Regions from separate parts of the Pseudoalteromonas sp. K222D genome, predicted to be linked through region 2. Evidence: predicted binding sites of a transcription regulator. Region 2 holds the regulator's gene; the other holds the start of a gene.
What was found. Region 2 encodes NrdR, which represses ribonucleotide reductase genes. Its sites were predicted from a motif close to AAACACNANATNTNGTGTTT; they were not measured.
Positions count from the first base shown of each region.

Region 1: nrdA (class 1a ribonucleoside-diphosphate reductase subunit alpha) is a predicted target of NrdR. The motif match lies at 1,609-1,628, and genes of this name have one in related genera.

Region 1 covers NZ_JAGGDL010000010.1:50,311-53,734, reverse strand. The annotation lists gene ubiG (bifunctional 2-polyprenyl-6-hydroxyphenol methylase/3-demethylubiquinol 3-O-methyltransferase UbiG) at 1-659, shown strand, start outside; gene J5X91_RS07365 (HAD-IA family hydrolase) at 659-1,339, shown strand; gene nrdA (class 1a ribonucleoside-diphosphate reductase subunit alpha) at 1,752-3,424, shown strand, end outside.
Region 2 covers NZ_JAGGDL010000008.1:99,898-103,321, forward strand. The annotation lists gene glyA (serine hydroxymethyltransferase) at 1-1,150, shown strand, start outside; gene nrdR (transcriptional regulator NrdR) at 1,255-1,704, shown strand; gene ribD (bifunctional diaminohydroxyphosphoribosylaminopyrimidine deaminase/5-amino-6-(5-phosphoribosylamino)uracil reductase RibD) at 1,707-2,855, shown strand; gene J5X91_RS06525 (riboflavin synthase) at 2,860-3,424, shown strand, end outside.

The DNA.
Region 1 (3,424 bases), on a different contig from region 2:
TCGCAGAGCGGTGGTGGGATTTAGACGGGGAATTTAAACCGCTTCACGAAATAAACCCCTTACGTTTAGACTTTATAGCCAATAAAACTGGCGGTCTATTTGACAAAGAAACACTAGATGTAGGTTGTGGCGGCGGTATTTTAAGCCAAAGCATGGCGCGCATGGGAGCAAGGGTAACTGGCATAGATATGGGCCAAGAGCCTTTAACTGTTGCCAAATTACACAGCCTAGAGACAGGCGTACATGTAGAGTATATTAAAGTACCTGCTGAACAATATGCATCCGAGCACCCTGCTCGCTTTGATGTAGTAACCTGTATGGAAATGCTGGAGCATGTACCCGATCCGGCTTCTATTATTCATGCTGTTGCAGAGCTTGCAAAACCCGGTGCTGATGTGTTTTTTTCAACACTTAATAAAACCCCTAAAGCCTATTTATACGCCATTATTGGTGCAGAAAAGCTATTAAAAATGGTGCCTGAAGGCACTCACGATCATAAAAAGTTTATTAAACCAGCACAGTTAATTGCCTGGGCTGAACAAGCGGGTTTAAAAGTGCGCGCCAGTGCTGGGTTATCTTATAATCCATTATCTAAGCAGTACTCGCTTAATACCGACGTAAGCGTAAATTATATTCTGCATTTTGAGAAGTTAGCGTAATGGCTAGCTCTCAATCAACGTCACCTACTATAGAGTACGATGCTTTTTTATTTGACTTAGATGGCACTTTACTCGATACCGCTGATGACTTAGGTGCAGCTTTAAATACCGTACTGCGTTCGCAGCAATTAGATACAGTAAGTAGTGAGATATATCGCGCTGCTGCATCTAATGGCGCAGCAGCCTTGTTAGAGGTCGGTTTTAAAGATAAATGGGGTGAGCAACCGCAAGCACAACTCGTTAAGCAATTAATTGATGCCTACGCGGCTAATATAGCCAAACACACCACGTGCTTTGCTGGTATTGAGCCACTACTTATCGAACTGGAGCGAAAAAACATCAAATGGGGGATCATGACTAACAAACCCGGATTTTTAACCGACCCTTTAGTGGCCGCGATCCCTGCTTTAAAAAATGCCTGCGTGGTTATCAGTGGCGATACTTTAGCTGAAGCTAAACCTTCGCCTTTACCTTTACTACATTGTGCCAAGCTAATGGGCGTTGCACCAAATCGTTGCTTGTACATTGGCGATGCTTTGCGTGACATTCAAGCAGGTAAAGCGGCAGGTATGCACACCGCAACCGCACTTTGGGGTTACGTGCCTAACTTAACCGAAGTTTTGAGCTGGCAGGCCGATTTTAATTGGCAAAGCCCTATTGAAGGTTTTAACCATATATAGTGCCATGTTAATTATTAAACACTATATATTGTGATTGTGTTAGTTTTCACACAAAGCCTGCTGATAAAAAAAGCAGTCAAAATATATTTTTAAAAAGCGTAAATTTAGTAGATCCTTAGTTGATTTTTGTAAATTTCAACTTAACCGAATGTTCGAAGGTTAATGCTTACTAACACAAATGTGTTATCCCGACGTTATCCACAATTAGGGGCAATTCTGTCCCTTGCAAAACAACGCGGACCACACTATCTTGTGATCTCTAATTTGAACAACACCAGATATTGTGGCTAAATGTTATTCAATAAAATCGCCTGAATTGGTGTAAACAATAATAAATGAATAGATACTCTGTTATTTTGGAGTATTAATCATTGGTCAAAATACTTAATTTCCAAGGAATACAGGCAAAACTATGAACCAACAGTTATCTGTAAGCAAACGTGACGGCCGTAAAGAGCCACTTGATCTTGACAAGATCCATCGCGTTATTGAATGGGCCGCCGAAGGGTTAAATAACGTTTCGGTTTCGCAAGTTGAATTAAAATCACACATTCAATTTTACGACGGTATTCGTACTAAAGATATTCACGAAACCATCATTAAAGCTGCAGCCGATCAGATTTCAAAAGAATCTCCTGATTATCAGTATTTGTCAGCACGTTTAGCTGTATTCCATTTACGTAAAAAAGCGTATGGCCAATTTGAGCCACCACGTTTATTTGATCATGTAACAAAAATGGTTGGCGACAAACGCTACGACGCTCACCTACTGGTAGATTACACCGAGCAAGAGCTTGACGAATTAGACGAATACCTAGATCACAGCCGTGACCTTAACTTTAGTTATGCTGCGGTTAAACAGCTTGAAGGTAAATACTTAGTTCAAAACCGTGTAACCGGTGAGATTTATGAAAGCGCGCAGTTTTTATATATTTTAGTCGCTGCTAGCTTATTTGCTGACTACCCTCGCGATACACGTATTGCGTATATAAAACGTTTTTACGATGCGATTTCATTGTTTAAAATTTCACTGCCTACGCCAATTATGGCAGGTGTTCGTACGCCAACACGCCAGTTTAGCTCGTGTGTATTAATAGAGTGTGGCGACAGCCTTGATTCAATTAACGCCACCTCGTCTGCAATTGTTAAATACGTATCGCAACGTGCTGGCATTGGTATTAACGCAGGTCGTATTCGTGCTTTAGGTAGCCATATTCGCAATGGCGAAGCGTACCATACGGGTTGTATTCCTTTTTATAAGCACTTTCAAACAGCGGTTAAAAGCTGTTCGCAAGGCGGTGTACGTGGCGGCGCAGCAACCTTGTTCTACCCGCTTTGGCATTTAGAAGTAGAAAACTTGTTAGTACTTAAAAATAACCGCGGGGTTGATGACAACCGCGTGCGTCATTTAGATTACGGCGTACAGTTTAATAAACTAATGTACTCGCGTTTAATTAAAGACGACTACATTACCTTGTTTAGCCCCTCTGATGTGCCAGGCCTTTACGATGCATTTTTTGAAGACCAAGACGAGTTTGACGCGCTTTATGTAAAATACGAACAAGACGAATCAATTCGTAAAAAACGCATTAAAGCTATTGAACTGTTCTCAATGTTTGCGCAAGAACGTGCAAGTACCGGTCGTATTTACTTACAAAACGTTGACCACTGTAATACGCACAGCCCGTTCATTGCTAAAGTGGCACCTATTCGCCAATCTAATTTATGTTTAGAAATTGCATTACCAACTAAGCCGTTGGATAACGTAAACGACGAAGAAGGCGAAATTGCGCTATGTACACTCTCTGCATTTAACTTAGGGGCTATTGAGTCACTAGATGAACTTGAAGAATTGGCTGAGCTTGCTGTACGCGCTTTAGATAACTTACTTGATTTTCAAGACTACCCAGTACCGGCTGCAAAAAATGCCACTATGGGTCGTCGTACTCTAGGAATAGGCGTAATTAACTACGCATACTACCTAGCTAAAAACGGTAAGCGTTATTCAGATGGCAGCGCAAATGCACTAACGCACAAAACATTTGAAGCGATTCAATACTACTTAATGAAAGCATCAAACGAGCT
Region 2 (3,424 bases):
AAACTACTGTAGCCCACGCGTACTAGAAGCACAGGGTTCACAGTTAACTAATAAATACGCAGAAGGTTATCCGGGCAAACGTTACTATGGCGGTTGTGAGCATGTAGACGTTGTTGAGCAATTAGCGATTGACCGTGCTAACGAACTATTTGGTTCTGACTATGCAAACGTACAACCACATGCTGGTTCGCAAGCAAATGCGGCCGTTTTTTTAGCATTGTTAAACGCCGGTGATACCGTACTAGGTATGAGCTTAGCTCATGGCGGCCATTTAACGCATGGTTCACACGTAAACTTTTCAGGTAAGCTTTATAATGCAATTCAGTATGGCCTAGATGAAACTACAGGCGAAATTGATTACGCACAGGTTGAAGCGCTAGCGCTTGAGCACAAACCAAAAATGATTATTGGTGGCTTCTCAGCATACTCAGGTATTGTTGATTGGGCTAAATTACGTGAAATTGCTGATAAAATTGGCGCTTACTTTTTTGTAGATATGGCGCACGTTGCTGGTTTAATTGCGGCGGGTATTTACCCAAGCCCAGTTCCTCACGCACATGTTGTTACTACAACTACACATAAAACCTTAGCAGGCCCTCGTGGTGGTTTAATTATTTCGGCATGTGGCGACGAAGCTATTTACAAAAAGCTTAACAGTGCTGTTTTCCCTGGTGGCCAAGGCGGTCCTTTATGTCATGTTATTGCTGCTAAAGCTGTGGCATTTAAAGAAGCTCTACAACCAGAATTTAAAGTATATCAAACACAAGTTGTTAAAAATGCACAAGCTATGGTTGCTGTTATGCAGGAACGTGGCTACAAAATTGTATCTGACAAAACTGAAAACCACTTATTCTTACTTGATTTAATCAATAAAGATATTACCGGTAAAGATGCTGATGCTGCTTTGGGTAACGCTCATATTACAGTTAACAAAAACTCAGTGCCTAACGATCCACGTTCACCGTTTGTAACATCTGGCCTACGTATTGGTTCACCTGCAATCACTCGTCGTGGTTTTAAAGAAGCAGAATCTAAAGAGCTTGCTGGCTGGATCTGTGACGTACTAGATAACATCAATGATGAATCAGTACAGGCGCAAGTAAGAGAAAAAGTAAAAGCAATTTGTGCAAAACTACCTGTTTACGCTTAATAAAAGTAAAACAGTAATTTAGATCACAATCGCTTAGTTTTTTGCTAAGATAAAGGCCGCTTTAAAGCGGCCTTTTTTGTTTTTTAAAACGGAAGTACCTAGCTATGCATTGCCCATTTTGTACCGCAAAAGATACCAAAGTTATTGACTCTCGCCTGGTTGGCGGTGGTCACCAAGTGCGTCGTCGTCGTGAATGCAATGACTGCCATGAGCGTTTTACTACGTTTGAGGGCGCAGAACTGGTTATGCCACGGGTAATAAAACAAGATGGCAGCCGCGAACCCTTTAACGAAGATAAATTGTTAAATGGTTTAAACCGCGCACTGGAAAAACGCCCCGTAAGTACCGAACAAGTAGAAGAAGTAGTTAATATAATAAAGTCGCAATTACGCGCAACCGGCGAGCGAGAGGTTTCGAGCCATTTAGTGGGAGAGTGCATTATGGAAGCGCTTAAAAAGCTCGATAAAGTAGCTTATGTGCGCTTTGCCTCGGTGTATCGCTCGTTTGAAGATATTCGCGAATTTGGCGAAGAAATTGCCCGTTTAGGGGAGTAAGTATGCAAAGCGACTGTGTTTTTAACCAATATGACGAAATGTATATGGCACGTGCTATAGAACTGGCTAAAAAAGGCCGGTTTACTACCACGCCTAATCCAAACGTAGGTTGTGTATTAGTTAAAAACAATGAAATAGTAGGCGAGGGATTTCATCAGCTTGCCGGACAAGGGCATGCAGAAGTAAATGCACTTGCTATGGCTGGCAGTAAAGCAAAAGGCGCAACTGCTTATGTTACGCTTGAGCCATGTAGCCATTATGGTCGTACACCACCGTGCGCAGAAGGTTTAAAAGCCGCCGGTGTGGTAAAAGTAATTGCCGCTATGGTCGATAGCAATCCACAAGTGGCTGGTAAGGGGCTGAAAATACTCAGCGACGCTGGTATTGAGGTTGCGTATGGGTTACTTGAAGCACAGGCTAGGGCGCTTAATTTAGGCTTTTTTAAACGCATGGAGCATGGCCTGCCCTATGTAACGTGTAAAATGGCCGCCAGTATTGATGGTAAAACGGCGCTTAATAATGGCCAAAGTAAGTGGATAACAGGCGCAGCAGCACGCCAAGACGTACAGTTATATCGTGCACAAAGTTGCGCTATTTTAACCGGTGCCGACACAGTATTAGTAGATGACGCTAAATTAAATGTGCGTAAAAATGAATTACCGCAGGCATTACCTACACAGTTACCGCTTCGCCAACCTGTGCGTGTTATTATTGACTCGCAAAATCGTTTAACCCCAAATCTTGCTTTATTTGCTATTGAAAGTGAAATAATAATTTTTACTACCAAGGTTGATAAATCGCAACATTGGCCGCATTTTGTAAAGCATATAGTAGTAACTGCTATTAATTCAAAAGTTGATTTAACCGCGGTTTTAAAAAAGCTCGCAAAGCTGCAATTTAATACTGTGTGGCTAGAGGCTGGAGCAACCCTTGCGGGTAAAATGGTTGAACTGGATTTAATAGATGAATTTATTTTTTATCTAGCGCCTAAATTAATTGGGTGTGATGGCAAGAGTTTAGTTAATTTTCCTGAGTTGATCAGTATGCAAAATACGATTGATTTAACTTTTAATGAGTGTACGCGTATAGGTGATGATTTACGTATTAGCGCAGTAAAAAGCTCATTAAAACCACTTGAAACAAAAGAGTAATGCTATGTTTACTGGGATAATAGAAGCCACAGGCAAAATTGCTTTATTACAAAAAAAACAAGGCGATTTAGCTATTCGTGTACAAAGCCCTGACCTTGATATGAGTGATGTTAAGTTAGGAGATAGTATTGCCACTAATGGTGTGTGTTTAACTGTTGTTGATAAACATGCCGATGGTTTTAGTGCCGACTTATCGAATGAAACGATAGATTTAACTGGTTTTGCTCATTACACATTAGGGCAAACAGTTAATCTTGAAAAAGCCATGCAACCGGTTTCGCGTTTAGGTGGGCATTTAGTGTCTGGCCATGTTGATGGCATTGCTACAATTACCGCCATTACGCCAAATGCACGTGCTACAGAATATTGGCTAACCACAGATGAAAACCTAATGAAATACATACCGTATAAAGGTTCTGTATGTATTGATGGTATTAGCCTAACAGTGAACGCAGTAGAAGGTAATAAATTTAAATTAACGATTGTGCCCCATACTAGCGAGCAAACTACGATAGCTAATTTTAAAGTGGGCACCCAAGTTAATTTGGAAGTCGACCAAATTGCGCGTT